DNA from 3 places in the Enterobacter sp. ECC-219 genome. Region 3 is predicted to be linked to each of the others. Evidence: predicted binding sites of a transcription regulator. Region 3 holds the regulator's gene; each other region holds the start of a gene.
The links. The regulator Fur, encoded in region 3, represses iron uptake genes when iron is present. The targets are predictions, from matches to a motif close to ATAATAATGAGAACNACTATCAA.

Region 1: sodA (superoxide dismutase [Mn]) is a predicted target of Fur. The motif match lies at 2,987-3,009, and genes of this name have one in related genera.
Region 2: V1603_RS20485 (Nramp family divalent metal transporter) is a predicted target of Fur. The motif match lies at 6,787-6,809, and genes of this name have one in related genera.

What each region holds. Positions count from the first base shown of each region.
Region 1 covers NZ_CP143680.1:538,839-549,679, reverse strand. Annotated here, with positions in the region: gene rhaS (HTH-type transcriptional activator RhaS) at 2-838, shown strand; gene rhaR (HTH-type transcriptional activator RhaR) at 912-1,760, shown strand; gene rhaT (L-rhamnose/proton symporter RhaT) at 1,761-2,795, opposite strand; gene sodA (superoxide dismutase [Mn]) at 3,083-3,703, shown strand; gene yiiM (6-hydroxyaminopurine reductase) at 3,775-4,449, shown strand; gene cpxA (envelope stress sensor histidine kinase CpxA) at 4,486-5,859, opposite strand; gene cpxR (envelope stress response regulator transcription factor CpxR) at 5,856-6,554, opposite strand; gene cpxP (cell-envelope stress modulator CpxP) at 6,705-7,208, shown strand; gene fieF (CDF family cation-efflux transporter FieF) at 7,362-8,255, shown strand; gene pfkA (6-phosphofructokinase) at 8,430-9,392, shown strand; gene V1603_RS02550 (sulfate ABC transporter substrate-binding protein) at 9,527-10,516, shown strand; gene V1603_RS02545 (CDP-diacylglycerol diphosphatase) at 10,624-10,841, shown strand, end outside.
Region 2 covers NZ_CP143680.1:4,298,458-4,309,298, forward strand. Annotated here, with positions in the region: gene glk (glucokinase) at 1-713, opposite strand, end outside; gene V1603_RS20465 (ion channel protein) at 918-2,153, shown strand; gene ipdC (indolepyruvate decarboxylase) at 2,154-3,812, opposite strand; gene mgrA (L-glyceraldehyde 3-phosphate reductase) at 3,998-4,996, shown strand; gene V1603_RS20480 (DUF2502 domain-containing protein) at 5,124-5,474, shown strand; gene V1603_RS20485 (Nramp family divalent metal transporter) at 5,507-6,745, opposite strand; gene V1603_RS20490 (NupC/NupG family nucleoside CNT transporter) at 7,092-8,279, shown strand; gene V1603_RS20495 (EAL domain-containing protein) at 8,325-10,514, opposite strand; tRNA gene V1603_RS20500 (tRNA-Ala) at 10,729-10,804, opposite strand.
Region 3 covers NZ_CP143680.1:2,037,870-2,048,710, forward strand. Annotated here, with positions in the region: gene nagB (glucosamine-6-phosphate deaminase) at 1-558, opposite strand, end outside; gene nagE (PTS N-acetyl glucosamine transporter subunit IIABC) at 887-2,836, shown strand; gene glnS (glutamine--tRNA ligase) at 3,016-4,683, shown strand; gene chiP (chitoporin) at 5,131-6,528, shown strand; gene chiQ (ChiQ/YbfN family lipoprotein) at 6,576-6,902, shown strand; gene fur (ferric iron uptake transcriptional regulator) at 6,995-7,441, opposite strand; gene fldA (flavodoxin FldA) at 7,732-8,262, opposite strand; gene ybfE (LexA regulated protein) at 8,418-8,705, opposite strand; gene ybfF (esterase) at 8,834-9,607, opposite strand; gene seqA (replication initiation negative regulator SeqA) at 9,791-10,339, shown strand; gene pgm (phosphoglucomutase (alpha-D-glucose-1,6-bisphosphate-dependent)) at 10,364-10,841, shown strand, end outside.

The sequences.
Region 1 (10,841 bases), 1.5 Mb from region 3:
TATGACCGTACTGCACAGCGTCGATTTTTTCCCGTCGGGAACATCTCCGATCGCGATCGAGCCACGGCTCCCGCAGGCCGCGTTTCCTGAACATCATCATGATTTTCATGAAATTGTGATTGTCGAGCATGGGACAGGCATTCATGTCTTCAACGGCCAGCCATACACCATCAGCGGCGGTATGGTGTGCTTCGTGCGCGATCGCGACAGGCATTTGTATGAACATACCGACAATCTGTGTCTGACCAACGTGCTCTATCGTTCGCCGGACGCGTTCCAGTTTCTGTCGGGATTGAACAAGCTACTGCCCCAGGAGCAGGATGGACACTACCCGTCTCACTGGCGGGTGAATCAGTCCACGTTGCAGCAGGTGCGCCAGCTGGTGAATCAAATGGAGCAGAGCGAGGACGGGCAGGAGACCCATGCCATTGCCACCCGCGAGCTGCTGTTTATGCAGCTGCTGGTGCTGTTGCGTCGCAGCAGCCTGGTGGAAGGGCTGGCAAATAACGACGCGCGGCTGAACCAACTGATGGCCTGGCTGGAGGACCATTTCGCCGAGGACGTGTGCTGGGAAACGCTGGCGGATGATTTTTCGCTGTCGTTGCGTACGCTCCATCGTCAGCTCAAGCAGCACACCGGGCTCACGCCGCAGCGCTACCTCAACCGCCTGCGCCTGATTAAAGCGCGTCACCTTTTACGTCACACCGACGAAAGCGTCACGGATATCGCGTATCGCTGCGGTTTCGGCGACAGTAATCACTTTTCGACCCTTTTTCGTCGCGAGTTTAGCTGGTCGCCGCGCGATATCCGTCAGGGGAAGGATGCTTCAATCCAGTAACGCGAAGGCAATCACCGTTTTATTGCCGCAAAATGGCTAATAATGTCCGGTTATTCACCGTAGAGGTTGTGGTGTGGCCGCTCAGTTAATTCTTCGCAAAGATGATTTTTTTGCCTCCGCGAGTCAGGCCGTCGCGGTGGCCGACCGCTACCCGCAAAATGTCTTTGCCGAGCATATCCACGAGTTTTGCGAGCTGGTGCTCGTTTGGCGCGGCAACGGCTTACACATCCTCAACGACCGGCCCTACCGCATCACGCGTGGCGATCTGTTTTACATCCGCGGCGAAGACAAACACGCTTACGCCTCGGTTAACGATCTGGTTTTGCAGAACGTTATCTACTGCCCGGACAGGCTCAAACTGAATGTCGACTGGGCGGCTCATATCCCCGGTTTTCTCAATGCCAGAGGCGAACCCCACTGGCGCTTAAGCAGCAACGGCATGGCTCAGGTGCGCCAGACGATCTCCCAGCTGGAGCAGGAGAGCCAAAAGCACGATTCGGTGGCAAACCCGATGGCGGAGCTGCTTTTCGCCCAGTTGGTCATGACCCTTAAACGCCATCGTTATGCCACCGACAACCCCTCCGCGACCGCCCAGGAAGCGCTGCTGGACAAGCTGATCGCCCGGCTTGCGGGTAGCCTGAACAAAAGTTTCATGCTGGAAAAGTTCTGCGAGCAGGAGCAGTGCAGCGAGCGCGCACTGCGCCAGCAGTTCCGCACCCAGACGGGGATGACGGTGAACCACTACCTGCGCCAGCTGCGCATCTGCCACGCCCAGTATTTGTTGCAGCATACGGAGTTGATGGTCAGTGAAGTGGCGATGCGCTGCGGATTTGAGGACAGTAATTACTTTTCGGTGGTGTTTAATCGCGAGGTGGGGATGACGCCGGTTCAGTGGCGTCATCGTAGTCGAAAGGCAGCGTAATCAGTTCGCCATGCCGAGGCCGACAATGTTAGCGGCAATGATGATCACCACGCAGCCCAGGCTCAGAACGCCCACCGGACGACGCCCGGCGTTATTCCACTCCTTCAGCACCAGCCCAACCAGCCCGCCGCACAGCACGTAGAAGCTCATGTGCAGCATCCAGCTTATGTAGTCGTACTGCGGCGGAATGCTGGCGTGACCCCAGGCGTAGAAAAAGAACTGCAGATACCACATGATGCCGCCCAGCATCGAAAGCAGCACGTTGGTGATAATTAAGGATTTTGCCAGCAAGAAATCTGCTTTTACCGACAGATCCTTCACTTTTGCCAGACGAATGAAGCAGAAGCCGAGGTTTACCAGCGCGCCGCCGCCCATGATGACCACGTAGCTTGGCAGCGCCACGTACAGCGGGTCGACGCCCAGCGCGGCGGCCGCTTCGTGCATGGGTTTTGCGGCGTTCATGGCGAACGACATGCCCGCCGAGAAGATGCCGCACATCACTGCCAGCAGCAGCCCTTTCTTCAGGTTAAAGTCTTCGGCTTTGATGCCCATCTTGCGCTCTTTCAGCTGACCCGCTCGGGTGACGATACCCACGCCGATTACCGCGACAAGCACGCCCAGCAGCGTCATCTGCCCGCCTTTGGTGTTGATCAACACGTCGACATTACCGTTAAGAATGGGCGTCATCAGCGTGCCGACGATCAGCGTAATGCCAATCGCGATGCCGATACCCATCGACATCCCGAGGTAGCGCATGGTCAGTCCGTAGTTAATGTTGCCGATGCCCCACATCGCGCCGAAAAGAAACACCGGCAGCAGGGTGGAAGCACTGAAGGAGGTGAAGTAGCCCCAGAAATCCGGGAGCAGCATGGCGCTAATGGTCCATGGCAAAATCAGCCAGGACACGGTACCGCCAACCGACCACATGGTTTCCCACGACCACCCTTTCACCTTTTTGAACGGGGCATAGAAACAGGCTGCACTGGCTGCGCCTATCAAATGCCAGAAGATACCCATCGTAATCGCATGATTCATTTTACGTCCTCATCGTTTTTATAGCCGGTGGCCTCCCCCCGACTTGATGAGTGTAAAAATTAGGCGGTTCAGGAACCTTCAGAAGGTTGCCGCACTTTGGTTTTGGATGGCAATCAGCGCGTTAACCTGGTGAGCAGACTCACAATTTTGCGTTTAGGCAAAACCTGAATAACCTTATAAAAACTACGGCATTGATAATCATTTTCAATATCATTTAATTAACTATAATGAACCAACTGCTTACGCGGCATTAACAGCTGTGCCGCCCGACAATAATGGAGAGGATTATGAGTTATACACTGCCATCCCTGCCGTATGCCTACGACGCACTGGAACCGCATTTCGACAAGCAGACGATGGAAATCCATCACACTAAACACCACCAGACCTATGTGAACAACGCGAACGCCGCGCTGGAAAGCCTGCCAGAGTTCGCTAACCTGCCTGTTGAAGAGCTGATTACCAAACTGGACCAGCTGCCAGCAGACAAGAAAACCGTGCTGCGTAACAACGCTGGCGGTCACGCTAACCACAGCCTGTTCTGGAAAGGCCTGAAAACCGGCACCACCCTGCAGGGCGACCTGAAAGCGGCTATCGAGCGCGACTTCGGTTCCGTTGACAACTTCAAAGCGGAATTCGAAAAAGCCGCTGCGACCCGTTTCGGCTCTGGCTGGGCGTGGCTGGTTCTGAAAGGCGACAAGCTGGCGGTAGTGTCTACTGCTAACCAGGACTCCCCGCTGATGGGTGAAGCGATCTCTGGCGCATCCGGCTTCCCAATCCTGGGTCTGGACGTATGGGAACACGCTTACTACCTGAAGTTCCAGAACCGTCGCCCTGACTACATCAAAGCGTTCTGGGATGTGGTGAACTGGGACGAAGCAGCAGCGCGTTTCGCCGCTAAAAAATAAGGTTGCATTGACGCCTGTGAGAAGCGAGTCTTATGACTCGCTTTTTTTGTATCTGCGTAATGGAGGCAGCAATGCATTACCCGGTGAACGTGTTTACAGGCAAGGTCAGGGAGTACGACGGCAGCCGCCCGAGCGCCATCGCCAAAGTGCAGGTCGACGGTGAACTGACGTTAACCGATCTCGGGCTGGCGGGTGACGAGCAGGCCGAAAAGAAAATCCACGGCGGGCCCGAGCGCGCGCTGTGCCACTATCCGCGCGAGCACTATCAGCACTGGAAAACCGAGTTCCCCGAGCAGGCGGACCTCTTCGTTGCGCCCGCGTTTGGCGAAAATCTCTCGACCGAAGGGCTGACGGAGAAGAACGTCTTTATCGGCGATATCTACCGCTGGGGTGATGCCCTGATTCAGGTGACGCAGCCACGCTCGCCTTGCTTCAAGCTCAACTACCATTTCGGGATTCAGGATATGTCGGCCCAGCTGCAAAAAGCGGGTAAAACCGGCTGGCTGTACCGCGTGGTGCTGGCTGGGCAGGTTTCAGCGGACGCGCCGCTTGAGCTGGCGTCGCGCCTGAGCGATGTGTCTGTTTATGACGCCTGCGCCATTGCCTGGCATATGCCGTTTGACGACGAGCAGTATCACCGCCTGCTGTCGGCAGCGGGGTTATCGACCAGCTGGACCAGAACGATGCAGAAGCGGCGCTTAAGCGGCAAGATCGAGGATAATTCGCGGAGATTGTGGGGAAAGTAGGCCGGGTAAGGCGAAGCCGCCACCCGGCACTAACAGCTACGAACGCTTATACAACGGTAGCCACAGCGTTAACCGTAGTCCACCCAGCGGGCTGTCGTCGGCTTTCACCCAGCCACGGTGCTGCTGCATGGCGGTTTCAACAATCGCCAGACCCAGCCCCGTGCCGCCAGACTCGCGGTCACGCGCTTCGTCGGTGCGGTAGAACGGACGGAAAATCTGCTCGCGATCTTCCGGGCTGACGCCAGGGCCATCGTCATCGACAATGACGGTAATCCCGTCTTTATCCACCGAAAACGCCACTTCAATCTTCGTATGCGAGTAGCGCAGGGCGTTACGCACGATATTCTCCAGCGCGCTTTCCAGCGTATTGGGGTTACCGTACAGCGGCCACGGGCCCGGCGGGAAGTTGACGGTGAACGATTTACCCATCTGTTCAGCTTCGAACGCCGCGTTGTCCAGCACCTCATGCCACAGGTGATTGGCTTTCACCGTTTCGCTCACCAGCGCGTTTTTCTGCTGGTTGCGCGACATCACCAGCAGATCGTTGATCATGCTGTCCAGACGATGGGCTTCCGTCTCAATACGCTCCAGCTCTTTGCTTTCCCCGCTGCGGCGGCGCAGCAGCGCGGTGCCCAGCTGCAAGCGCGTAAGCGGGGTGCGCAGCTCGTGCGAGATATCCGACAGCAGCCGCTGCTGGGCGGTCATCATGCGATCCAGCGCGCTCACCATCTGGTTGAAACTGGTTCCTGCGGCCAGGAACTCCTGCGGCCCGGATTCCAGCTCAGGATGCTGCCGCAGGTTACCCTGCGCCACTTCATCGGCGGCGTTTTTCAGCTTACGCGCCGGTTTTGCCAGGCTCCACGCCAGCCATAGCAGCAGCGGGGAACTGACCAGCATCGTGACAATCAGCAGCAGAAGCGGACGGTCAAACAGCAGGTTGATGAAGTCGGACTGGGAACTGCTCGCGGGACGAATCAGATAGAGCTGGTAGTTGTCTTCCCCATCCCGTACCGAGAAAGGACCGACCATCTCTACCCGACCATATTTCTTCTTCTGTGGGTGATCGGCGTTATCCGCCTGGCCAATAAAGTTGCGGATGATCTGCATTTCATTGCGATCGGCTCCAATCACGCGGCCTTCGCTGGTGACCAGCAAAAGACGTTGTCCGGGAGGCGCCCACTTATCGATAGCGCGAAAAAGCCTGCGCCACCACATCAAATCGTTCGGCGGATCGTTTGCCAGCTCCGCTTCCACGTGCTGTTCGATCATCACGCCCTGACGTTGCTCGCTGTCGAGAAGCTCCGTCATCTGGCGTGAGTCGAGTTTTGGCAACATCAAAACGAGCATTAAAACCAGTGCCAGCGTCAGCCAGAAGATGGCGAAGATGCGGGCGGTTAAGCTGCCTATCATGAAGCGGAAACCATCAGATAACCGCGACCACGCAGGGTTTTAAACCATGGGTGACCGTCTTTACGCTCCGGCAGCTTGCGGCGCAGGTTAGAGATGTGCATGTCGATGGCGCGGTCAAACGGGGTAAGGCGTTTGCCCAGCACTTCCTGACTTAAATGTTCACGCGATACCACCTGGCCGAGATGCTGTGCCAGCAGATACAGCAGGGTGAACTCGGTGCCGGTCAGCTCCAGCGTCTGGCCGTCGAAGCTCGCTTCCTGGCGGCCCGGGTTTAGGCTCAGGGAGTCCACTTCCAGCGTTGGCGAGCTGTTGTCGGTATTTTGCTGCTGCTCGCTCCAGTGGGAACGGCGCAGGATAGCGCGAATACGGGCCACCAGTTCACGGTCGTTGAACGGCTTCGGTAAATAGTCATCCGCACCCAGCTCAAGGCCGAGAACGCGGTCAAGTTCGCTGCCGCGCGCGGTCAGCATGATAACGGGCGTCTGGTGTGTCTGGCGAAGCTCTTTCAGCGTATCAATACCGTTTTTCTTCGGCATCATTACGTCGAGCAAAAGTAGATCGATGCTGTCGTCAAGGAGACTCAGCGCCTGCTCGCCATCATGGGCAACCAGGACGTTGAAACCTTCCATGTCGAGCAACTCCTTTAAAAGGGATGTGAGCTCTCGGTCATCATCAACTAACAGGATTTTATTCATTGTTTAAATACCTCCGAGGCAGAAATTACGACATCAAGGCTATCTAATCCATGACTTTACGTTGTTTTACACCCCCTGACGCATGTTTGCAGCCTGAATCGTAGACTGTCTCTCGTTGAATCGCGACACGAAAGATTTTGGGAGCAAGTGATGCGCAAAGTTACCGCTGCCGTCATGGCCTCAACGCTAGCGTTCAGTGCGTTTAGCCAGGCTGCTGTAGCTATCATCGGCGATAACGGTTCCTCGCAAGAGGGCGCAACGCACAGCAGCCAAAGCCATATGTTTGACGGCATAAGTTTAACCGAACATCAGCGTCAACAGATGCGAGATCTGATGCAGAGGGCACGACACGATCAGCCCCCTGTTAATGTTAGCGAAATGGAGACAATGCATCGCCTTGTCACCGCAGAAAATTTTGACGAAAGCGCTGTCCGCGCTCAGGCCGAAAAAATGGCTCAGGAACAGGTTGCCCGCCAGGTAGAGATGGCGAAGGTCCGCAACCAGATGTTCCACCTGCTAACGCCCGAGCAGCAAGCGGTTTTGAATACCAAACATCAGCAGCGAATGGACCAGCTGCGTGAGGTTGCACGGATGCAGCGAAGCTCAGAAACAACGTTTTTCAGTAGCAATAGCAGTACCCGTAGTAACCAGTAAACCCTGTTTTCCTTGCCATAGACACCATCCCTGTCTTCCCCCACATGATGTGGGGGTTTTTTTTGCCCCGCATTCTGATTTGTTAACCGTTTATTCATCCTTTGCCTCCCCATGCTTCCGTTATACTAGCGGCATGACATGACAGGAGCGTTTATGAATCAATCCTATGGAAGGCTGGTAAGCCGGGCCGCCATTGCGGCCACCGTCATGGCCTCTGGCCTGCTGCTGATTAAAATCTTTGCCTGGTGGTACACCGGCTCGGTCAGTATTCTTGCGGCGCTGGTGGATTCACTGGTGGATATTGCTGCCTCGCTGACCAACCTGCTGGTGGTTCGATACTCGCTGCAGCCGGCGGATGAAGAGCACACGTTTGGACACGGCAAAGCCGAGTCGCTGGCCGCGCTGGCGCAAAGTATGTTCATTTCTGGCTCGGCACTGTTCCTGTTTTTGACCGGTATTCAACATCTGGTTTCGCCTTCACCGATGAATAATCCCGGTGTCGGCGTGGTCGTCACGGTAATTGCACTTATAAGCACACTTGTTCTGGTAACGTTCCAGCGCTGGGTCGTTCGCAAAACGCAAAGTCAGGCTGTACGGGCGGATATGCTTCATTATCAATCTGATGTTATGATGAATGGGGCTATTCTTATTGCGCTCGGTCTGGCCTGGTATGGCTGGCATCGGGCCGATGCGTTGTTTGCGTTAGGGATTGGTATCTATATTTTATATAGCGCCCTGCGGATGGGGTATGACGCGGTGCAATCACTGCTCGATCGCGCTCTTCCGGACTCGGAACGTAATGAAATTTTTTCCATCGTGACCTCCTGGCCCGGCGTCAGCGGTGCACACGATCTTCGAACGCGGCAGTCAGGGCCGACCCGCTTTATTCAGATTCATATTGAAATGGAAGACAACCTGCCGCTGGTTCAGGCTCACGTGATTGCTGAACAGGTCGAGCAGGCGATTTTGCAGCGTTTTCCTGGTTCAGACGTCATCATTCACCAGGATCCCTGCTCGGTTGTACCCGGACATGTTGGGCTTTCGTAATTCGTTGTAAAAAAGTGAGCCAGGCCAGCATTTTGTGTATAAATTACCGCCATTTGGTCTGACCTGAATCAATTCAGCCAGAAGGGATTGATATACTATTTGCAGTATTCGTTGGTCGATAAGTTTCTTCCGGCAACAGATTTCAATTTTGCATTCCTAAGTTCAGAGGTAGTCATGATTAAGAAAATCGGTGTGTTGACAAGCGGCGGTGATGCGCCGGGCATGAACGCGGCAATTCGTGGGGTTGTCCGTGCAGCGCTGACGGAAGGTCTGGAAGTTTTTGGTATCTATGATGGTTACCTGGGTCTGTATGAAGACCGTATGGTTCAGCTCGACCGCTACAGCGTGTCTGACATGATCAACCGTGGCGGTACCTTCCTTGGGTCTGCGCGCTTCCCGGAATTCCGTGACGAACACATCCGTGAAGTGGCTATCGAGAACATGAAAAAGCGTGGCCTGGACGCGCTGGTGGTCATCGGCGGTGACGGCTCGTACATGGGTGCAAAACGTCTGACCGAAATGGGCTTCCCGTGCATCGGCCTGCCGGGCACCATCGACAACGACATCAAAGGCACTGACTACACCATCGGTTACTTCACCGCGCTGGGCACCGTTGTGGAAGCCATTGACCGTCTGCGTGACACCTCCTCTTCTCACCAGCGTATCTCTATCGTTGAAGTGATGGGCCGTTACTGCGGCGACCTGACCCTGGCGGCGGCTATCGCCGGTGGCTGTGAGTTCGTCGTGGTTCCTGAAGTGGAGTTCAGCCGCGAAGATCTGGTCGCTGAAATCAAAGCGGGCATCGCGAAGGGTAAGAAACACGCGATTGTGGCTATCACCGAGCACATCTGTGACGTTGACGAGCTGGCGAAGTACATCGAAACCGAAACCAAACGCGAAACCCGCGCAACTGTTCTGGGTCACATCCAGCGCGGCGGTTCCCCAGGCCCGTACGACCGTATCCTGGCATCCCGTATGGGTGCGTACGCTATCGAGCTGCTGCTGCAGGGCCACGGCGGCCGCTGCGTCGGTATTCAGAACGAACAGCTGGTTCACCATGACATCATCGACGCGATTGAAAACATGAAGCGTCCGTTCAAAGGTGACTGGCTGGACTGCGCCAAAAAACTGTACTGATCCTTCAAGCCCTCTTCTTTCAGAAGAGGGCTTTTATTCCTCTTCGTTATAGCCAATCTTTTTTTATTCTTTAATCCTCGATTCGCTTTCTGGCACGCTGCATTCATCAAAACACTACACAAGAGAGCTGGGCGATGAATAAATGGGGCGTGGGTTTAACGTTATTGCTGGCATCGACCAGCGTTCTGGCAAAGGACATCCAGTTACTGAACGTGTCGTATGACCCGACGCGTGAGCTGTACGATCAATACAACAAAGCATTTGCGGCGCACTACAAACAGGAAACCGGCGATAACGTGGTAATTCGTCAGTCTCACGGTGGCTCCGGTAAGCAGGCGACGTCTGTGATTAACGGTATTGAAGCCGACGTGGTGACCCTGGCGCTGGCCTATGATGTCGACGCTATCGCCGAGCGTGGTCGTATCGACAAAAACTGGATCAAACGTTTGCCGGATAACTCCGCGCCATATACCTCGACCATCGTCTTCCTGGTGCGTAAAGGAAACCCGAAGCAGATTAAGGACTGGAACGACCTGATCAAACCGGGCGTTTCTGTGATTACCCCGAACCCGAAAAGCTCCGGCGGTGCACGCTGGAACTACCTCGCGGCCTGGGGCTACGCGCTGCACCACAACAACGGTGACCAGGCTAAAGCGCAGGAATTCGTCAAATCCCTGTACAAAAACGTCGAAGTGCTGGACTCCGGCGCACGCGGTGCCACTAACACCTTCGTCGAACGCGGCATTGGCGACGTGCTGATTGCGTGGGAAAACGAAGCCCTGCTGGCGACCCACGAGCTGGGTAAAGACAAGTTTGAGATCGTGACCCCGAGCGAATCCATCCTCGCTGAGCCGACCGTTTCCGTGGTCGATAAGGTCGTTGATAAGAAAGGCACCAAAGCGGTGGCGGAAGCCTACCTGAAGTATCTTTACTCGCCGGAAGGCCAGGAAATCGCGGCGAAGAACTTCTATCGTCCACGCGATGCGGCTGTCGCGAAGAAATACGATAGCGAATTCCCGAAACTGAAGCTCTTCACCATTGATGATGTGTTCGGCGGCTGGACGAAAGCGCAGAAAGAGCATTTCTCTAATGGCGGCACCTTCGACCAGATTAGCCAGCGCTAAACCACAACAAACGACACGGCGACCCGGTGTGAGAAATCCACCGGGTTTTTTATTTGGTCATCATTTTGCGTTACTCTTTTGCCTCTATTGAAAACAGGGAACGCGTTGTGAAAAAAATTATCTTACTGATCCTGATTGTCATCGCCCTTGCCGCAGGCGGCGTGTACTGGATAAAAGCGGGTAATCCGAATGCGTTGCGCCATATCGTTCTCGACCAGTGCCTGCCTAATCAACTGCAACACCGTAACCCGGCGCCCTGCGCGCAGGTAAAGCCTGACGCGGGCTATGTGGTATTTAAAGACCGCAACGGGCCGCTGCAGTATCT
Region 2 (10,841 bases), 2.3 Mb from region 3:
CAGAACAGCGACAGAGCGCGGCGGCAGTCAATGCAGCTGTCCGCCAGCGCGCGTTCGGTGACGTCCTTCGGCTGCAGATTTTCCGGCAGACGACCATCCGATTTCACAATCGCCCGGTACAGGTTCACCAGCCCCGGCCCTGAAAGGACGCGCTCGGCGGAAACGTGGCCGATCTCCGCGCGTAACTCTTCGAGGATAATGCCCTCTTCTTCGCTGTTTGGCGCAAAGTCTACGTGGCCGCCTTCACCCGGCAGGCTCACCCAGCGCTGAGCAACATGCACCAGGTGCGACACGCCCAGGCCGGTACCGGCACCGTAAACCGCAATCGGCTTGCCCTCGACCGGCTCAGCACCGCCAAACTGGATCAGGTGCTCCGGCTTTAGCATCGGGATCGCCATGGACACCGCGGTGAAGTCGTTGATGATTTCCAGATGCGCAAACCCGAGGTTTTTTTTCATCTCTGCGATGGAGAAGGCCCAGGTATGGTTGGTCATTGCGACCCAGTCGCCGGTTATCGGGCAGGCAATGGCGATGCAACCGTCTTCGACGCTCGCCTGATGCTCTTCCAGATAGACGCGAACAACGGCCTCAAGGCTTGGGTAATCCAGCCCTGAGTAGGTTTTCGCCCGGGAAATTTCACCGCTACTTACATCGCATAATGCGAGACGCGCGTTCGTGCCGCCCACATCGCCTACCAAAGCATACTTTGTCATTCTTCTACTGCTCCGCTAAAGTCAGAATAAATCTTTGGGACACTGTAAATTCAAGGCGTGATAACAACAACGACCGGAAGGTGAATGCCCGTGGATTATCGATCTTCGTCACAGAATAACTTTACCGTTTCAGCACCTTTTGCACTATTGCCAGAAGGCTTAATGTGCAAAGTAACGTAATACCTTTTGTACAAGGAAATCATCATGCTCCACCCGCGAGCCAGAACCATGCTGTTGCTGGCCATTCCTGCGCTGATCATCGGCGTGGCCTCAAGCCTGGTACTTATTGTCGTGATGAAAGTCGCGTCGGTGCTGCAAACCCTGTTATGGACGGCGCTTCCGGCAAAACTGGGAGTCACCGCTGATTCTTCGGCGTGGATCATTGTAATGCTGACGTTAACCGGCATTGCGGTGGGCCTGGTGATCCGTTTCAGTCCCGGTCATGCCGGACCGGACCCGGCGCTGGAACCGCTGATTGGCGCTCCGATTCAGCCCTCTGCACTGCCGGGGCTGATCGTCGCGTTGATCGTGGGCCTGGCGGGCGGCGTCAGTCTGGGCCCCGAGCATCCTATTATGGCGGTGAATATAGGTCTGGCGGTTTACCTTGGCTCACGCATTCTACCGCGCGTCGGCGCGCTGGACTGGACCATCCTCGCCTCCGCTGGCACCATCGGGGCGCTTTTCGGCACGCCTGTTGCTGCCGCTCTGATTTTTTCACAGACGCTCACCAGCAATGATGATGCCCCACTCTGGGATAAACTTTTTGCTCCGCTGATGGCTGCAGCCGCCGGCGCGCTGACGACCAGCCTGTTTTTCCATCCCCATTTTTCCCTCTCTCTGCCCCACTACGGAGAGATGCAGATAGCGGATATTTTCAGCGGCGCCATCGTCGTCGCAATAGCCATCGCGCTGGGGATGGTGGCGGTATGGTGTCTTCCGCGCCTGCACCGGCTGGTGCATAAGCTCAAACATCCGGTGCTGATTCTGGGTACAGGGGGATTAATCCTCGGAATATTAGGCTCGATTGGCGGGACGGTGACGCTGTTCAAAGGTCTGGATGAGATGCAGCAGCTCGCCTTCAGCCAGGTATTTAGCGTTTCCGATTACCTGCTGTTTGCCGTCATCAAGCTGGCGGCGCTGGTCGTCGCTGCAGCCTGCGGTTTCCGCGGTGGACGCATCTTCCCGGCGGTGTTTGTCGGTGTGGCACTGGGGCTGATGCTGCACGAGCATGTCGATGCGGTTCCAGCGGCGATTACCGTCTCCTGCTCTATTCTGGGGCTGGTACTGGTGGTGACGCGTGATGCGTGGCTAAGCCTGTTTATGGCGGCGGTCGTGGTGCCGGATTCAACGCTTTTCCCGCTGCTCTGCATCGTGATGTTGCCCGCCTGGCTCCTGCTGGCGGGCAAACCGATGATGATGGCCTGGCGAAACGACAAGTAATCAGGCGCTATTGCGCGCTTCCAGCGCTTTGGTAATCGCTCCCAGCAGCGGCGGGATGTCCGCTTTTGGCAGCATCACCTCAATCAGCGAGAGCCGCTCGTGGTGCGCCACTTTCTCCAGCACGTCCGCCAATTGCTCCGCTTCACTGACCCGCCAGCACTGAGCCTGAGGATCGAGGCTCAGGGCCTGCGGGATTTGCGTCCAGTTCCATAGCGCAATGTCGTTGTAACGCTGTTCCGGCCCGTGAATTGCCCTTTCAACCGTGTATCCTTCGTTGTTGAGCACCAGGATGATGGGGGGTTGTTTATCACGCAACATTGACCCGAGCTCCTGAATGGTCAGCTGCGCCGCGCCATCACCCGTCAGCACAATCACGCGCCGGTTCGGGCAAGCCGTTTGTGCGCCGAACGCCGCGGCAAGGGTGTAGCCGATCGAGCCCCACAGCGGCTGGACGATAAAATTCACGTCGGCAGGCAAACGCAGGTCAATCGCGCCGAAGGCCGAGGTCCCCTGATCGGCAAGGATGATATCTCCCGGGCGAATAAACGTTTGCAGCGTTTTCCAGAAATTCTCCTGGGTAAGCGATCCCTCCGGTTGAGGGAAGTTCATCGCGCTATGGGACAAGGGAGCTGGCTTCTCGTGAACATGCTGTTTGCACAGCTCCACCAGCGTTTCAATTGCCTGAAGCATTGGGATGCCGGTAAACCAGATATCACCGACGCGTGAAGCATGAGGCTGAACCTCTATCGTTTGCGACGGGGTTAACTGGTGGGTGAAGCCAGCCGTCAGGGTATCGGTAAATCGCGTGCCGATGCACAGCACCGTGTCCGCCCCCTCTATCGCCTCTTTTACCGGGCCGGCGCTTGCCGAACCGCTGTAAGTGCCGTAAAAGCCGGCGTGACGTTCGTCGAATATGCCTTTGCCCATCAGCATGGTGGCGTGTGCCATCGGTACGTCCTTCACCCACTTCTGTAGCGCATGCTTCAGCCCATGGCGCAGAACAAGGAAATCCGCTAACAGCGCGGTACGTTTGCTGGCAGCCAGTTTATTCTCCGCGGCATCCCGGAACGCTTTCAGGCAGGCGCTATCGGCATGGGCATGCCGAAGCGTGAGAGCGTTTACAGGCGGCGTGGCGGCTTTTTTTGCCACATCGGCAGGTAACATCAGATAGCCGGGGCGACGTTCCCGGAGCATGGTCGTCAGTACCCGGTCAATTTCATAACAGGCGTTTTGTTCAGTCAGGATCGCCTGTGCAACGGTGATCGGTTCGCTCATATGGTAAAAATGACGGAACTCACCATCGCCCAGCGTATGGTGCAGCAGCTCGCCTCTTTGCTGAGAAGCCGTGCCCGGCGCCCCAACGATATGCAGTACCGGAACGTGCTCGGCATAGCTGCCCGCAATGCCGTTCATGGCACTTAACTCTCCTACGCCAAACGTCGTCAGCAGCGCCGCGAAGCCCTTACAGCGGGCATATCCGTCAGCGGCATAAGAGGCGTTTAATTCGTTGGCACAGCCCACCCAGCAGATATCCGGGCTGTCTATCACGTGGTCGAGAAACTGCAGGTTATAGTCGCCCGGCACGCCAAACAGATGATCGGCTCCACAATCTGTAAGACGGTCCAGCAGGTAATCGGCGACGCAGTACGGGGTACGCATAAACAGGTATCCTTCTGATGTTGACCTCACCTTGAGTATTAAATAAGCGTGATGGCTGTCCAGAATTGGCGGTAAGAAGGGTATGGAAAGAATGCTTTACAAAAAAGGCTGCGCTATGCTGCTTTTTTTCACGTTAATGTAAACGTATACACTACTTTTTCTCTGCAGCGCGAGGGGTCATAAAAATGGGTTATCAGCCGGACAAAAGTCGTTACCAGACAATGGAGTATCGCCGCTGCGGGCGTAGCGGGCTCAGGTTCCCTGCCGTCTCGCTCGGGCTGTGGCACAATTTTGGTGACGCCACGCTTCTCGAAAACAGCCGTCAACTTTTACAGCGCGCATTCGATGTGGGTATTACGCATTTCGACCTTGCCAATAACTATGGTCCCCCGCCGGGGTCCGCCGAGCGTAATTTCGGCCGTATTTTGCAGGAGGATTTCCTGCCCTGGCGCGACGAGCTAATCGTCTCCACGAAAGCGGGATATACCATGTGGGACGGCCCTTACGGCGACTGGGGATCGCGCAAATATCTGCTGGCAAGCCTGGATCAAAGCCTGAAGCGCATGGGGCTGGAGTATGTCGATATCTTCTATCATCACCGTCCCGATCCTGAAACGCCGTTGCAGGAAACCATGAAAGCGCTTGACCATCTGGTGCGCCAGGGCAAAGCTCTGTATGTCGGGTTATCCAACTACCCCGCCGAACTGGCGCGTAGAGCGATTGATATCCTGAACGATCTGGGCACGCCCTGCCTGATTCACCAGCCGAAATACTCGATGTTCGAACGTGCGCCGGAACAGGGTTTGCTGGATGTTCTGCAGGAAAAAGGGGTCGGCTGTATTCCCTTCTCGCCGCTGGCAGGCGGACAGTTGACCAACCGGTATCTTAACGGTATTCCCGCCGATTCCCGTGCGGCAAGCGGCAGTCAATTCCTTAACCCGGATCAGATCACCGAAGAGAAGCTGGAGAAGGTACGCAAGCTAAACGCCCTGGCGGAAAGCCGCGGCCAGAAACTCTCCCAGATGGCGCTGGCCTGGGTGTTACGCCATGAGGAAGTGACCTCGGTGCTGATTGGGGCAAGTAAAGCGGCTCAGATCGATGACGCCGTGGGCATGCTGAAAAACCGCCATTTTTCCGCAGAAGAGCTGACGCGTATTAACGAAATCCTGAACAGCTCAAAATAAAACCACTTTTAGCAAAAAGTGCTCTCCCTCAGCAATTCGGAGTTGAGGCGATGAAACGAGGCTTTACCAACTCGTAATATTGCGTTAACAGGCCCCACGAAGGCCCCGATCGTGAAGGAGAAAGAGTATGTTCAGGTCACTGATTCTTGCAGCGGTATTACTGGCTTCAGCCCCGCTCATCGCCACTGCGGGCGAAATCACCCTGTTGCCATCAGTAAAATTACAAATTGGCGATCGTGACGACTACGGCAGATACTGGGACGGTGGCTACTGGCGCGACCGTGACTACTGGAACCGTCATTATGAATGGCGTGGTGACCGCTGGCGCAGGCATGATAACGGCCTGCATCGCGGCTGGTATAAAAATAACGCCTATGAACGCGGCTACCGCGAAGGCTGGAACGATCGTGACGACCGCCGCGGCGGCTGGGGTCACGGCGGAAAAGGACACGGTGGTCACGGCCACGGTCGTCATTAATGCAAAAAGGAGCCTCCCGGCTCCTTTTTCTTTTATAGCCCCAGCGCTGTGCCAATCAACAGCCATAAGTTTAGCGCTACGACTACCACCACAATCGCCCAACCGGTTCGTTTCACCAGCGTCGTGTTAACCAAATCGCCCATCAACGTTTTATTGCTGGTGAAAATCAGCAGCGGCACCAGCGCCAGCGCAATACCAAAGCTCAGCAGCACCTGGCTCATCACCAGAATTCGCGTTGGATCGAGCCCCATCAGAATCACAACAAATGACGGCAGCATGGTGACAAAACGACGCACCCACAGTGGAATATGGAAGCGCACAAAACCCTGCATCACCACCTGCCCTGCCAGCGTACCTACCACCGTGGAAGAGAGGCCGGCAGCGACCAGGCTCAGACCAAATATCGTTGCAGCAGCATGGCTCAGTAACGGCTCCAGCGTGAGATAGGCCTGATCGAGATCGGCAATACCGGTATGGCCGTTAAAATGGAAAGCGGCGGCGGCGGTGGCCATCATCGCCAGATTCACAAAACCCGCGATGGTCATGGCGATTGCCACATCCCATTTGGTTGCCGAATAACGCTCTTTGCGCGTCCCACCATGAAGATGCTGGGTCAGCGAGGAGTGCAAATAAATGACATGCGGCATGATGGTCGCCCCCAACACCCCGGCGGCCAGGAACACCGCTTCCGAGGTTGGCAGGCCTGGGATCACCATGCCTTTCGCGAGCTGCGCCAGGTTCGGCTGTGAGAAAATCAGCTCAACGATGTACGCCGCAGCGACAAACAGCAGCAGACCACCAATGACCTTCTCCAGCGGCTTTTGCCCTCGACGCTGCAGCATCAGGATCAGGAACGTAGCAATCCCGGTCAGTACCGCCCCTTGTAACAGTGACACACCCAGAATTAACTTAAAGCCGATCGCCGCGCCGATAAACTCAGCGAGGTCGGTTGCCATGGCGATGATTTCTGCCTGAACCCAGTAGAGCCAGACCGCTGGACGCGGATAGTGGTCGCGGATTTGCTCCGCCAGGTTTTTACCCGTGGCAATCCCCAGCTTTGCAGAGAGCATCTGGATCAGCATCGCCATCAGGTTAGCCCAGACGACCACCCACAGCAGCTTATAGCCGAAGCTGGCCCCGGCCTGAATATTGGTCGCAAAATTACCCGGATCGATATAGCCGATGGCAGCAATGAACGCAGGCCCCATTAATGCGAACCGCAACTTGCGCGCTGCTCTGCCACTGCTACCCTCTACGCGACTGTTTGTCATTATCTGCCTCTGGAAATATAGCCTTTGCTATGTTTAATGCTATAAAAATGAGAATGATTATCAAGATCATTTGGATGGTTTGAAATGATTTCTCTGATAGCTAAGAACGATAGATGGGCAGGTGGTGCGACATCACAGAATGTGAAAATGCGCAGTCATTTGTGAAGCGTAGCACACAAACTTAACTTTTCACTCATTTACCTAACATAACAAAAATGTATTGTGGATCACTATTTTTGAGACTCGTCACAGGATGTAACTATAGTGTGTCCTTGATCTCGTTTTCTTTTCGCTTGTTACATAGAATGTGCACGAAAATTAAACCTGCCTCATATTTGGAGCAAATATGGACCGCGTCCTTCATTTTGTCCTGGCACTTGTTGTCGTTACTGCACTCGCATTGCTGGTCAGCACAGACCGCAAAAAAATTCGTATTCGTTATGTTGTCCAACTGCTGGTCATTGAAGTTTTACTTGCGTGGTTCTTCCTGAACTCCAACGTAGGCCTCGGCTTCGTGAAAGGCTTCTCCGAAATGTTCGAAAAACTGCTCGGATTCGCCAACGAAGGGACAAACTTTGTCTTCGGTAAAATGAACGACGAAGGTCTGGCGTTCTTCTTCCTGAAGGTACTGTGCCCAATCGTCTTCATCTCCGCGCTCATCGGTATTCTGCAGCACATCCGCGTTCTGCCGTTCGTTATTCGAGGAATTGGTTTCCTGTTATCTAAAGTGAACGGCATGGGTAAGCTGGAATCTTTCAACGCCGTAAGCTCCCTGATCCTCGGTCAGTCTGAGAACTTCATTGCGTATAAAGATATCCTCGGCAAAATGTCCCGTAACCGCATGTACACCATGGCGGCAACCGCAATGTCTACCGTTTCCATGTCTATCGTGGGCGCGTATATGACCATGCTGGAGCCAAAATATGTTGTTGCAGCGCTGGTTCTGAACATGTTCAGCACCTTTATCGTTCTGTCGCTGATCAACCCGTACCGTGTTGACGCCAGCGAAGAGAACATTCAGATGTCAAACCTGCACGAAGGTCAGAGCTTCTTCGAAATGCTGGGTGAGTACATTCTGGCCGGTTTCAAAGTGGCGATTATCGTTGCCGCCATGCTGATCGGCTTCATTGCGCTGATTGCTGCACTGAACGCCCTGTTCGCTGCGGTGCTGGGTATCTCCTTCCAGGGCATTCTGGGCTACATCTTCTATCCATTTGCCTGGGTGATGGGTGTTCCGGCTCACGAAGCGCTGCAGGTGGGCAGTATCATGGCGACCAAGCTGGTTTCAAACGAATTCGTTGCGATGATGGATCTGCAGAAAATTGCCGGCACGCTCTCTCCACGTGCGGTGGGTATTCTGTCCGTATTCCTGGTCTCCTTCGCCAACTTCTCGTCCATCGGCATTATCGCCGGTGCGATTAAAGGCCTGAACGAAGAACAAGGTAACGTAGTTTCTCGCTTTGGCCTGAAACTGGTTTACGGCTCCACCCTGGTGAGCGTTCTGTCTGCTTCTATCGCAGCACTGGTACTGTAACGTTTACTGTTAAAACAAAAACCGGGAGTCTGGCTCCCGGTTTTTTTATGCCCGCAATTCTTTCAGCGGTTTGGGTTTGCCTATCAGATAGCCCTGCAGATAATCCACGCCGAAGCGAAGCAGCATCTCCCGCTGCGCCGGTGTTTCTACATATTCCGCAACAATGCACAGCGATTTCGTTTTCGCCAGATTACACATCGACTGGACGATCATCGCATCCATATCATCAGTGCAAATATCTTTAACAAAGCAGCCGTCAATTTTAATGATATCTGCCTGCAGACGTCTGAGACGCTCGTAGTTGGCATAACCGGTGCCAAAATCATCAATGGCAATCCGGAAACCATAATCCCGCAGTTGTTGAATATTGCTGATGCTGCAGCCGGAATTTGAGAAGGCCTGCTCTTCAGTGATCTCAATCACCACGGTCTGAGGCGCAACGCCGTAGCGCTCAAACAGCGTACAAATCTCGGTCGCCACCTCCTGTTGCATCAGCGTGAGCGGCATCAGATTGACGGAGAAACGGGCGCCAGCCTGCGTCGCAGGGTGATCGCGCAGCCACTGCAGTAATTTTTCCATAACGCACATATCAAACCGGTGGCTGAGGTTGAACTGGGCAACCAACGGAATAAAGCGATCCGGGGTGATGATCTCCCCTTCACTCTCCATGCGCGTCAGAATTTCATAGTAGCCGCTACCGTCTGCCTTCTGAATCGGCTGCACGTATAAATGGAACCGATCTGTCTCCAGAGCATGCTTAATACGCGCTAACATCAGAACACGCTCCGTTGTTTGTCCCGATGCTGCCTCCAGGCTATTCGTCAGCGCAAGCACGTTGTGCCCTGCGCAAGATTGCTCGGCCAGCCAGCTCAGTTGCCCCAGCGTGTGATGCAAATTTTCACCGTTTTCTACCATCCCCCAGGACGCACCAAACTCAATATCCAGCCCGGTGTTGTTCCAGAAAATCTTACGGCTGTTCAGCCGATCGACCATATGCTGGAGACGCTCTGCAATTTCTGGCCCCAGCAATACCACCACCAGCTCGCTTCCGGGTAACTGGAAGAGCATCTCATTCTTTTGCAGAAGCGGCTGCAGCGACGTGGCGATCGTTCGTTTGCAATGGACCCGCATGAGGATCCCGTAGTGGCGGCTCAAAAATTCCAGGTTATCCATGCGCAACATGCAAACCTTGGCCTCCGGATGCATCTCAAGATGCTCTTCCAGGGCACGAATATTGGGTAAACCGGTTAGCGGATCGGTGAGCGCCCTGCCCTGCCACCCCCGCTTCAGCCACTCGCTGCGCTGGTAAATCCGCGACATGTAAAGCAAGCAGATGGCAAAAGAGATCAGCACGGACAGAATAAAGGAGAGCGAATGGCCTGTTTCCACCCCGTTCAGGAAGTTATAGTTGTAGGTCAACAGCAGAAGCGCTGAAGCAGCCCACAGCAGTGAGATAAGCGCGTAGGTCAGGCGGCTTATCGCTAAGGTAAAAAGAATAAAAATCAGCGGCATTAAATAGCCCGCAATAACAGGTGATTCAAAAGGCCCACATAAAACGGCCAGGACGAAGCCTAAAAGCATCAGCCAGACAAATATATATAATGAATTCTTGTGGAAAAACACGGGCTTCACGCTTCGCCGCCAGAAGGTTATGGCATAGCGGGGATTAATTATCATTCTTAACGGGTAATAGAACATCATGGTAAAAATCAGCGCCGCGCAAATCAGGCTTTGAATATCCACGACGTTATAAATTACCGTTCCTTCGCCGAAGAAGGTGGAGATAGTTACCGGGAAATCAAAGAAATAGCCAGCTAAATACATCGACAGCTTAATGCCGACGGGAACGATAAAACCGAGCCAGAATATACGTAACCCGACGTACTTGTTCGGAATGCAGAAGCGCCAGCGCCTGCCCAGCATGAGGCGCAAAAGGCCACATGCCGCGAACAGCGAAAAGGTCTGACAAAACAGTAATACTGAATATTGTAGCGGCACTAAATTAACATAAAATAAATTAGTGACACTAAAACCTAACAAAATGGGAAGAACGGCCCGGCGACCAAATAACAGTATTACCGCCAGCATTACGCTCAGGGGGAGCCACGCTAAATAAACATCGTGACCATTTACCATTGCGCGGGGAGAGAGGTAACGGGAAAAAGGTACCGCAATCAGACATATTGTCAGGGCAATTATAAATATCTTTACATTATTGTACGTTTTTCTATTCATTAAGATGATGACATTATTATCCGTTCATTTTATTGACCGGATGGATAATAGGTTTATTAATTGCACGAATCAAGTTGAAGTCTATTTATAGACTGGTTTATTGATGTCGATTGAGGTCAGGTACAGGAATACCTTCTTTTTGATAACAAAAAGCGGTGAGGGGTTTTACAAACAGATAAAAAAACCCTCGTCTTTTGACGAGGGTTTAAAATTTTGGTGGAGCTAAGCGGGATCGAACCGCTGACCTCTTGCATGCCATGCAAGCGCTCTCCCAGCTGAGCTATAGCCCCACATGTGACTTTACTAACCGCACTCTGTTGGGTTCAG
Region 3 (10,841 bases):
CAGGGCGTATTTTGGAACCTGGTTCACGTCACCGTCAAAGAAGCGGGAGTTTGCCACGCGGGTGTCATGGGTCAGCGTTTTAATGCGGGTACGGGAAGCCAGAGAAGAGGCTGGTTCGTTGAACGCGATATGCCCATCGTTGCCCACGCCACCCATAAACAGGTGGATTTTACCGTAAGAACGGATTTTTTCTTCGTACTGACGGCATTCTGCGTCAATATCAGGCGCATTTCCATTCAGCAGGTTAATATTTTCAGCTGGGATATCAACGTGATCAAAGAAATTGCGGTGCATGAAGCTATGGTAGCTTTCAGGATGTTCTTTTGGCAGGCCAACATATTCGTCCATGTTGAAGGTCACAACATGTTTAAAGCTAACCTGGCCCGCTTTGTGCATTTCAACCAGCGCTTTGTACGCGGTCAGTGGAGTACCACCGGTTGGAAGGCCAAGAACGAACGGACGATCGGCAGTAGGCTTGAAGGCATTAATACGGTTAACGATATGGCGAGCGGCCCATTTACCGACTTGTTCAGCAGTTGCCAGGGGAATCAGTCTCATTGTTCACCTCAAGAGTTAAAGTAGAAGAGTGGGCGGATGGTAATCGGAACCTGATGCTTAAGCGTAACCTGGAACCTTTCAGGCCGGATCAATCCGTCTTGATTTTTTGAATGATAAAATAAGTTTTGGCTGTTAGCCAGTGAAAGGGAGGAGGGATTACGATATTTGGTGACAAAAATCACAAAAAATGGGTGTTTAATTTGCGATACGAATTAATTTTTCACACACTCACAATGCCAGTGAATCATCAACTGTATTAATCGTTGTCGACACAATAAAAACATAGTTACTGCACGAGCCCGATAACGGGCCTCGTAGGGGGAATAGGATGAATATTTTAGGTTTTTTCCAGCGCCTCGGTAGGGCTTTGCAGCTCCCTATCGCCGTGCTACCGGTTGCAGCATTACTGTTGCGATTCGGGCAACCCGATCTTCTTAATGTGCCGTTCATTGCTCAGGCAGGCGGCGCTATTTTTGATAACCTGGCGCTGATATTCGCCATCGGCGTCGCGTCCAGTTGGTCAAAAGACAGTGCAGGGGCTGCGGCTCTGGCAGGCGCAGTCGGTTATTTCATCCTGACGAAAGCGATGGTAACCATTAACCCTGAAATCAATATGGGCGTGCTGGCGGGTATCATTACCGGTCTGGTTGGCGGCGCCGTGTATAACCGCTGGGCAAATATTAAGCTTCCTGATTTCCTGAGTTTCTTCGGTGGAAAACGTTTCGTTCCGATCGCGACGGGCTTCTTCTGTCTGGTTCTGGCAGCGATTTTTGGCTACGTTTGGCCGCCGGTGCAGCATGCCATTCATGCGGGCGGCGAGTGGATCGTTTCTGCGGGTGCGATGGGCGCAGGTATCTTCGGTTTCATTAACCGTCTGCTGATCCCTACAGGCCTGCATCAGGTGCTGAATACCATCGCATGGTTCCAGATTGGTGAGTTTACCAATGCGGCGGGCACAGTTTTCCACGGCGACATCAACCGCTTCTACGCGGGTGACGGCACCGCGGGCATGTTTATGTCCGGTTTCTTCCCAATTATGATGTTTGGTCTGCCTGGTGCTGCGCTTGCTATGTACCTGGCCGCGCCAAAAGCGCGTCGTCCGATGGTTGGCGGCATGCTGCTGTCTGTTGCGATTACCGCTTTCCTGACCGGTGTTACCGAGCCACTGGAATTCCTGTTCATGTTCCTGGCTCCGCTGCTGTACCTCATGCACGCAATCCTGACCGGTATCAGCCTGTTCGTTGCCACCCTTCTGGGTATCCATGCGGGCTTCTCCTTCTCCGCAGGCGCCATTGACTACGTGTTGATGTACAACCTGCCGGCGGCAAGCAGCAACGTCTGGATGCTGGTGGTGATGGGCCTGATCTTCTTCGTTATCTACTTCGTTCTGTTCAGCGCGGTGATTCGTATGTTTAACCTGAAAACGCCGGGCCGCGAAGATACGAAAGAAGATGTTGTTACCAGTGAAGCAAACAGCAATACCGAAGAAGGTTTAACCCAGCTGGCGACCAGCTACATTGCCGCAGTCGGCGGTACCGACAACCTGAAAGCGATTGACGCCTGTATTACTCGTCTGCGTCTGACCGTGGGTGATTCCGCGCGCGTGAGCGATGCGATGTGTAAACGCCTGGGCGCGTCTGGTGTGGTGAAACTGAATAAGCAAACCATCCAGGTTATCGTGGGTGCGAAAGCTGAATCTATCGGCGATGAAATGAAAAAAGTGGTTGCCCGTGGGCCGGTTGCTGCCGCCTCAACGGATAGCGCTCCAGTAGCTGAAGCGCCGGTTGCAAAACCGCAGGCCGTGCCAAATGCGGTGACTATCGCTGCGCTGGTGTCCCCGGTCACCGGTGACGTGGTTGCGCTTGAGCAGGTGCCTGACGAAGCGTTCGCCAGCAAAGCGGTTGGTGACGGCGTGGCGGTGAAACCAACGGACAAAACCGTTGTGTCTCCGGCGGCCGGTACCATCGTGAAAATCTTCAACACCAACCACGCGTTCTGCCTCGAAACCGAAAAAGGCGCGGAGATCGTTGTCCATATGGGTATCGATACCGTTGCGCTGAACGGTCAGGGCTTTACTCGCCTGGTAGAAGAGGGCGCTGAAGTGGTGGCGGGTCAGCCGATTCTGGAAATGGATCTGGACTTCCTGAACGCCAACGCGCGCTCCATGATTAGCCCGGTCGTTTGCAGCAACATTGATGACTTCAGCGGCCTGGTCATTCAGGCGAAAGGTCAGGTTGTTGCAGGCCAAACACCGCTGTATGAGATTAAAGGCAAGTAATCGCTCCTGAGTAGAGTCATGCCTTAAGCGGCGGGGGATATCCTCCGCCGCTTTTTTTTGCAGCAAATGCCCCCATTATTTTCATCTGATACGTATTTTCCGTAACTAAGGGTTGTCACTACGTCCGGCTTATAAGATCATACGCCGTTATACGTTGTTTACGCTTTGAGGAATCCACGATGAGTGAGGCAGAAGCCCGCCCGAGTAACTTTATTCGTCAGATCATCGATGAAGATCTGGCCAGTGGTAAGCACACCACGGTACATACGCGTTTTCCGCCGGAGCCGAACGGCTACCTGCACATTGGTCACGCGAAATCGATCTGCCTGAACTTTGGCATTGCGCAAGATTACCAGGGGCAGTGCAACCTGCGTTTCGATGACACCAACCCAGTAAAAGAAGACATCGAATACGTTGAGTCCATTAAAAACGACGTGCAATGGCTGGGTTTCAACTGGTCTGGCGATATCTGCTACTCCTCTGACTATTTTGATCAGCTGTATGCCTACGCGGTGGAGCTGATCAATAAAGGTCTGGCATACGTCGACGAACTGTCTGCTGACGAAATCCGCGAGTATCGCGGTACGCTGACTGCGCCAGGTAAAAACAGCCCGTTCCGCGATCGCAGCGTGGAAGAGAACCTGGCGCTGTTTGAAAAAATGCGTGCCGGTGGTTTCGAAGAAGGCAAAGCGTGCCTGCGCGCCAAAATCGACATGGCGTCTCCGTTCATCGTGATGCGCGACCCGGTGCTGTACCGCATTAAATTTGCGGAACACCACCAGACCGGCAACAAGTGGTGCATCTACCCGATGTACGACTTCACCCACTGCATTAGCGATGCGCTGGAAGGCATTACGCACTCCCTGTGTACGCTGGAGTTCCAGGACAACCGTCGTCTGTACGACTGGGTGCTGGATAACATCACCATTCCTGTGCATCCGCGTCAGTACGAGTTCTCTCGTCTGAATCTGGAATACACCGTGATGTCCAAGCGTAAGCTGAACCTGCTGGTAACAGACAAGCACGTTGAGGGTTGGGACGATCCGCGTATGCCAACCATCTCTGGTCTGCGCCGTCGTGGTTACACTGCCGCCTCTATTCGTGAGTTCTGCAAACGTATTGGCGTGACCAAGCAGGACAACACCATCGAAATGGCGTCTCTGGAATCCTGCATTCGTGAAGATCTCAACGAAAACGCCCCGCGCGCGATGGCCGTTATCGATCCGGTGAAGCTGGTTATCGAAAACTACCCGCAGGGTGGAAGCGAGCTGGTCTCCATGCCTAACCATCCGAACAAACCGGAAATGGGAAGCCGCGACGTGCCGTTCAGCGGTGAAATCTGGATCGATCGTGCTGACTTCCGTGAAGAAGCCAATAAGCAGTACAAACGTCTGGTGCTGGGTAAAGAAGTGCGTCTGCGTAATGCCTACGTCATCAAAGCCGAGCGCGTAGAGAAAGATGCAGAAGGCAACATCACCACCATCTTCTGTTCGTACGATGCAGAGACGCTGAGCAAAGATCCGGCAGATGGCCGCAAGGTGAAAGGCGTGATTCACTGGGTGAGCGCTTCCCACGCGCTGCCGGTAGAAATTCGTCTGTACGATCGTCTGTTTAGCGTGCCTAACCCGGGTGCAGCTGAAGACTTCCTGGCGACTATCAACCCGGAATCTTTGGTGATCAAACAGGGTTACGCGGAGCCGTCGCTGAAAGCGGCTGAAGCGGGCAAAGCATTCCAGTTTGAACGTGAAGGTTACTTCTGCCTGGACAGCCGTTACAGCACGGCAGAAAAGCCGGTATTTAACCGTACCGTAGGTTTGCGTGATACCTGGACGAAGATCGGCGAATAATAACGCTGCACTGGTCAATGAGAAACAAACGCCGCTTATAGCGGCGTTTTTTTATTTAATGATCATATCGTTAAAGTAGACCCGTAATTAGGCCAACTAAAATTTTTGGTCAACGTGGTGCTACTTATTTTTCTAAAAAAAGTTTGTCTTTCTGATAAAAAAGTGAATAAAGACAAATACGTGTTTTTTTACGATCTAATACGTTGAAATTACCTGCTTTAGCCCCGCCACACCTCGCATCCGGCTAAATGTTACAAAGCACTACCAATTATGTGCACTTCGTCATAATCCTGACTTTTGCCCACTGAAAAGCATTGATAATTCGCGTCGCGAAAAATAACCTAAAGACGGTAGTTAATTCGAGGGTATTTATAACTACCCCTGACCATTTGGTCTTTTATATTTTCGCCGTTTAAGGCGTTTTAATTCGTCAAAGAGGAATAATCTATGCGTACGTTCAGTGGCAAACGTAGTGCGCTGGCGCTGGCTATTGCCGGTGTGACAGCAATGTCGGGCCTGGTGGTGACACCAGAGGCGAAAGCAGCAGGTTTCATCGAAGATTCTACCCTCACTGGCGGTATTTATTACTGGCAGCGTGAACGTGACCGTAAAGATGTCACAGAAGATAAATACAAAACCAACCTCTCTCACTCCACCTGGAACGCCAACCTGGACTTCCAGTCAGGCTATGCCGCTGATATGTTCGGTCTGGATATTGCCGCATTTACCGCAATCGAAATGGCGGAAAACGGCGACAGCGGCCACCCGAACGAAATTGCCTTCTCCTCCAGCAATAAAGCCTATGACGAAGACTGGTCCGGAGATAAAAGCGGTATCAGCCTTTATAAGGCTGCAGCGAAATTTAAATACGGCCCGGTCTGGGCGCGCGGGGGGTATATTCAGCCAACCGGCCAGACGCTGTTAGCGCCGCACTGGAGCTTTATGCCTGGTACCTATCAGGGTGCAGAAGCCGGGGCTAACTTTGACTACGGTGACGCAGGTGCGTTGAGCTTCTCCTATATGTGGACCAACGAGTACAAAGCACCGTGGCACATCGAAATGGATAAGTTCTACCAGAACGATAAGAAAACCAAAGTCGATTACCTCCACTCGCTGGGCGCGAAGTACGACTTTAAAAACGATCTGGTTCTGGAAGCCGCATTTGGTCAGGCGGAAGGCTATATCGATCAGTATTTTGCTAAAGCCAGCTACAAATTTGATATCGCCGGTAGCCCGCTGAGCACCAGCTACCAGTTCTACGGTACGCGCGATAAGGTCAGCGATGGCAGCGTAAATGACATTTATAACGGCACCGCGTGGCTTCAGGCGCTGACCTTCGGCTACAAAGTCGGTCAGGTTGATTTGCGTCTGGAAGGGACATGGGTGAAGGCGGAAGGGCAGCAGGGCTACTTCCTGCAGCGTATGACCCCGACCTATGCATCATCCAACGGTCGTCTGGATATCTGGTGGGATAACCGCTCCGACTTCAACGCCGACGGCGAGAAAGCGGTCTTCTTCGGCGCCATGTATGACCTGAAAAACTGGAACCTGCCTGGCTGGGCGGTGGGGGCTTCTTACGCATACGCCTGGGACGCAAAACCAGCAGACATGGCGACGCCGGATGCCTACTACGATCCAAACTATCGCCTGAAAGAGTCCTCCTACAGCCTGGATGCTATCTATACCCTGCAGGATGGCCGCGCGAAAGGCACGATGTTCAAGCTGCACTTCACCCAGTATGACAACCACTCCGATATTCCAAGCTATGCGGGCGGTTACGGCAACATCTTCCAGGATGAACGTGACGTCAAATTCATGGTTATCGCCCCATTCACCATCTTCTGATGAGCACACCGGCGGGCTGAATCCCGCCGGTCTGGAGACTTCACATGATGAAAAAAATCGTAATCGTCGCGTTGCTGGCATCAGGGCTGGTGGCGTGCGTTCAGACTCAGGCGCCGAAAGAGGATTCCCGTCTGAAGGAGGCGTATAGCGCCTGTATTAATACTGCGGAAGCCTCGCCGGAGAAAATCGAAGCCTGTCAGAGCGTGCTGAATGTGTTGAAGAAAGAGAAAGCGCATGAGCAGTTCGCGACGCAGGAGAACGTTCGGGTGATGGATTATCAGGCCTGTATTCAGGCGCGTAAAACCGGTAACGATCAGGAAGTGGCGAAGCGTTGCGATAAGATCTGGAACGAGATACGCAATAACAATAAATAAGTTGCTTTACGCCCGGTGGCACTTTGCTTACCGGGCTTTTTTGACGCAAAAAAAAGCCAACCTTGCGGCTGGCTCAGAGTATGAACGCTAACTTATTTTGTGTCGTGAGCGTGTTCATTCTCGCGGCAATCCCCTTCAGCGCAGTGACCGTAAAGGTACAGGCTGTGGTTGGTCAGGCGAATGCCGTGACGAGCTGCGATTTCACGCTGACGCGCTTCGATGGAATCATCGCTAAATTCAATGACCTTGCCGCAATCGAGGCAGATCAGGTGATCGTGGTGATGCTGCTGGGTCAGTTCGAATACAGATTTACCGCCTTCGAAATTATGACGGGTAACAATGCCCGCGTCATCAAACTGGTTCAGCACGCGATAAACGGTGGCCAGCCCAATCTCTTCACCCATGTCGATAAGACGTTTATAAAGGTCTTCCGCACTGACATGGTGATTGTCTGGACCCTGAAGCACTTCGAGGATTTTTAATCGAGGAAGCGTTACTTTCAGGCCAGCCTTCTTTAATGCGGTATTGTTGTCAGTCATGCGGAATCTGTCCTGTTGCTAAACGATTCACTTCTGAAGGAAGTGACAGAAAATGCACCTGGGTTAATGCGTCTCATTATAGAACTGCCATGCCTAAATGAAAACTGCAAGTCTCAGGCAAAGTATGCTTATAAAAACGTGGTATCACCAACAAACTTGCTCAATGGAAACCACATTTTGCCAGGGAGACATTGTACAGGTCTGGGCGAAAAAGTTAAAAGTTTGTAGCAATTAATTTAATCGGTTTTACCTGGAAAACGGGCGCAACCTGCGTTGCGCCGTAGAAAAAATCAGGCGTTGAGAATATCGTCCAGGTGGAGTTCTTCACGGATCTGCTTAACCCACTTCTCTACACGCTCTGCCGTAAGCTCAGGCTGACGGTCTTCGTCAATGGCCAGACCCACAAAATGATCGTCATCGGCCAGGCCTTTAGAGGCTTCGAAGTGGTAACCGGCAGTCGGCCAGTGACCAACAATAACCGCGCCATTCGGCTCAATGATGTCGCGAATCGTCCCCAGCGCGTCACAGAAGTACTCGGCATAGTCTTCCTGATCGCCACAGCCAAACAGTGCGACCAGCTTCCCGTTGAAGTCCACCTCTTCCAGCGTCGGGAAGAAATCGTCCCAGTCGCACTGGGCTTCACCGTAGTACCAGGTTGGAATACCCAGCAGCAGAATGTCATAGCCCTCGAGATCTTCTTTGCTGCTCTTGGCGATGTCATGCACATCAGCAACGTCTTTACCGAGCTGTTTCTGAATGTTTTTTGCGATATTTTCGGTATTGCCGGTATCACTGCCGAAGAAAATGCCGATGATTGCCATGAGTAAAATAACCTCTTGAAACTTAATGGTATGGTGGCGCAATTCGGCCACGGATAAGGGCAATAATAGCAGAACTGGCAACCCTGCGGAAACCGCTATCGCGCAGGACTGCACTCTGTGCTACATGAAAAGGGCGATAAAGGGGTTTTTCAGACTTATGCCTGGCTGCGAAGCGTCTCAAGCTGAGCGATGAGCATCTCTTCAATAAGCTCGCTGCGGCTGATATTACGCGCCTCGGCCAGCTCGTTAAGCGCATCGACAGCGTCAGCGTTGAGCTTCAGTTCGACACGCTTAAGCCCACGATTTTTATCGCGTTTAAGCTGATTGCGTTTATTGATACGCAGCTGTTCATCGCGCGAAAGCGGATTCGTTTTCGGTCGTCCCGGTCGACGCTCATTCGCGAACAGATCTAGTGTCGTACGGTCCGTTTGTTCTTTGGCCATGATTCTGAGACTTCGGGGGAAACACGCCGCCCTGCTAAAGCCCGGGCGATAAGCGCGCCATCATACATCACCAAAAACGGCACGCCAACGACTGGAAGCCTGTCATCTTCCAGTCGCTCTCTTTTTAATCAATTTGCAGTATCAGCGAGATAGCGGCGGATAGCGCGCAGTACAGCGTCAGGTTTTTCGGCGTGAACCCAGTGCCCGGCCCCGGCAATCACGTGGGCGCGCGCCTGCGGGAACTGTGCCAGCAGCGTGTCGCGGTAAGCGTCGGTAATATAAGGAGAGTGGCCGCCGCGAATAAAGAGAGCAGGGTGCGGCCAGGTGGGGACGGTTTCCCAGCCCACGATGTTGTTGTACTGGTCCCACAGCACCGGCACGTTAAAACGCCATTGCCCGTCAACAAATGACTTCAAAAGGAACTGCACCACGCCTTCTTCATCAAGATGTTCACGCATAACCGTTGCCGCCTGCTGACGTGTGGAAACGCCAGCTGCCGTTACAGCATTAATTGCTGCGAAAATCTCATCATGACGTCGAACGTCGTAGTCCACAGGGGCAACATCAATGACCACAAGCCCGGAAATGCGTTCTGGCGCCAGCGCGGTGAGCGCCATAACCGCTTTACCGCCCATTGAATGCCCGATGAAGGTCACCTTCTGCAGATTGTGCGCATCAAGCGTATCCAGCAGATCCTGCGCCATTGCCGCATAGGTCATTTCGTCTGAGCGGCCGGAAAGCCCGTGATTGCGCATATCAACCTGTAGAATATCGTGATCGGTGACCAAATCGCGGGCCAGCACGCCCAGGTTATCCAGGCTGCCAAAAAGTCCATGAACCAGCACGATGGGGGAATTATTGTTCGGCGATTGTGCAGTTTGCGCTCGGGTATTCAATTTCATGGCAAAGTTCTTTTTTTACGTATGTCAGGTTAGGGTATCATGTTGACCATTCTGCCGCCCGGCTGCAAGGTTCCAGTTTAATCTGACTTTTGCCGCCAACCTGGTTTGACGCTATCCGCTGTTGGGATTTGACCTTATAATCCCAATGACTTGTATTCAGATAAGATATCGCACTGGATTAAGATGAAAACAATCGAAGTTGATGACGAACTCTATCAGTATATTGCCAGCCAGACGCGGCATATCGGGGAGAGCGCGTCCGACATTTTACGGCGCATGCTTAAAATTTCCGCCGCTTCACAGCCTGCCACCCCAGTTACCAAAGATGTCGTGTCTCAGCCGAGCGTTGCTGCACAGGCAAAACCTGCCGTGACGCCGGTAAAAGATAAAGTGCGCGCGATGCGTGAGCTGCTGCTCTCCGACGAATATGCGGAGCAGAAAAAGGCGGTCAACCGTTTTATGCTGGTGCTGTCTACACTTTACGCCCTGGATAACAAAGCGTTTGCTGAAGCGACCGAGTCGCTGCACGGCCGTACCCGCGTCTATTTCGCGGGCGACGAGCAGACGCTGCTGCAAAATGGCAATCAAACCAAACCTAAACATGTCCCTGGCACCCCGTACTGGGTGATCACCAATACCAATACGGGCCGCAAGTGCAGCATGATTGAACACATCATGCAGTCCATGCAGTTCCCGGCGGAATTGATTGAAAAGGTTTGCGGTACAATTTAACCCTTGCATCATAAGGACCCGGTAATGGCAAATCACAGCCGTGCAGGCCAACCTGCACAACAAAGCGATTTGATTAACGTCGCTCAGCTGACCGCGCAGTATTACGTGCTGAAACCGGTCGTGGGCAACGCAGAACACGCAGTGAAGTTTGGTACATCTGGTCACCGCGGCAGCGCGGCGCGCCACAGCTTTAACGAACCGCATATTCTGGCCATTGCTCAGGCCATTGCGGAAGAGCGCGCCAAAAACGGCGTTACCGGTCCGTGCTACGTGGGAAAAGATACCCATGCGCTGTCTGAACCGGCGTTCATTTCCGTGCTGGAAGTGCTGGCGGCAAACGGCGTTGACGTGATTGTGCAGGAGAACAACGGCTTCACCCCAACGCCGGCGGTATCAAACGCAATCCTTGTGCACAACAAAAAAGGTGGCGCACTGGCAGACGGGATCGTTATCACGCCATCCCACAACCCGCCGGAAGACGGTGGTATCAAATACAACCCAC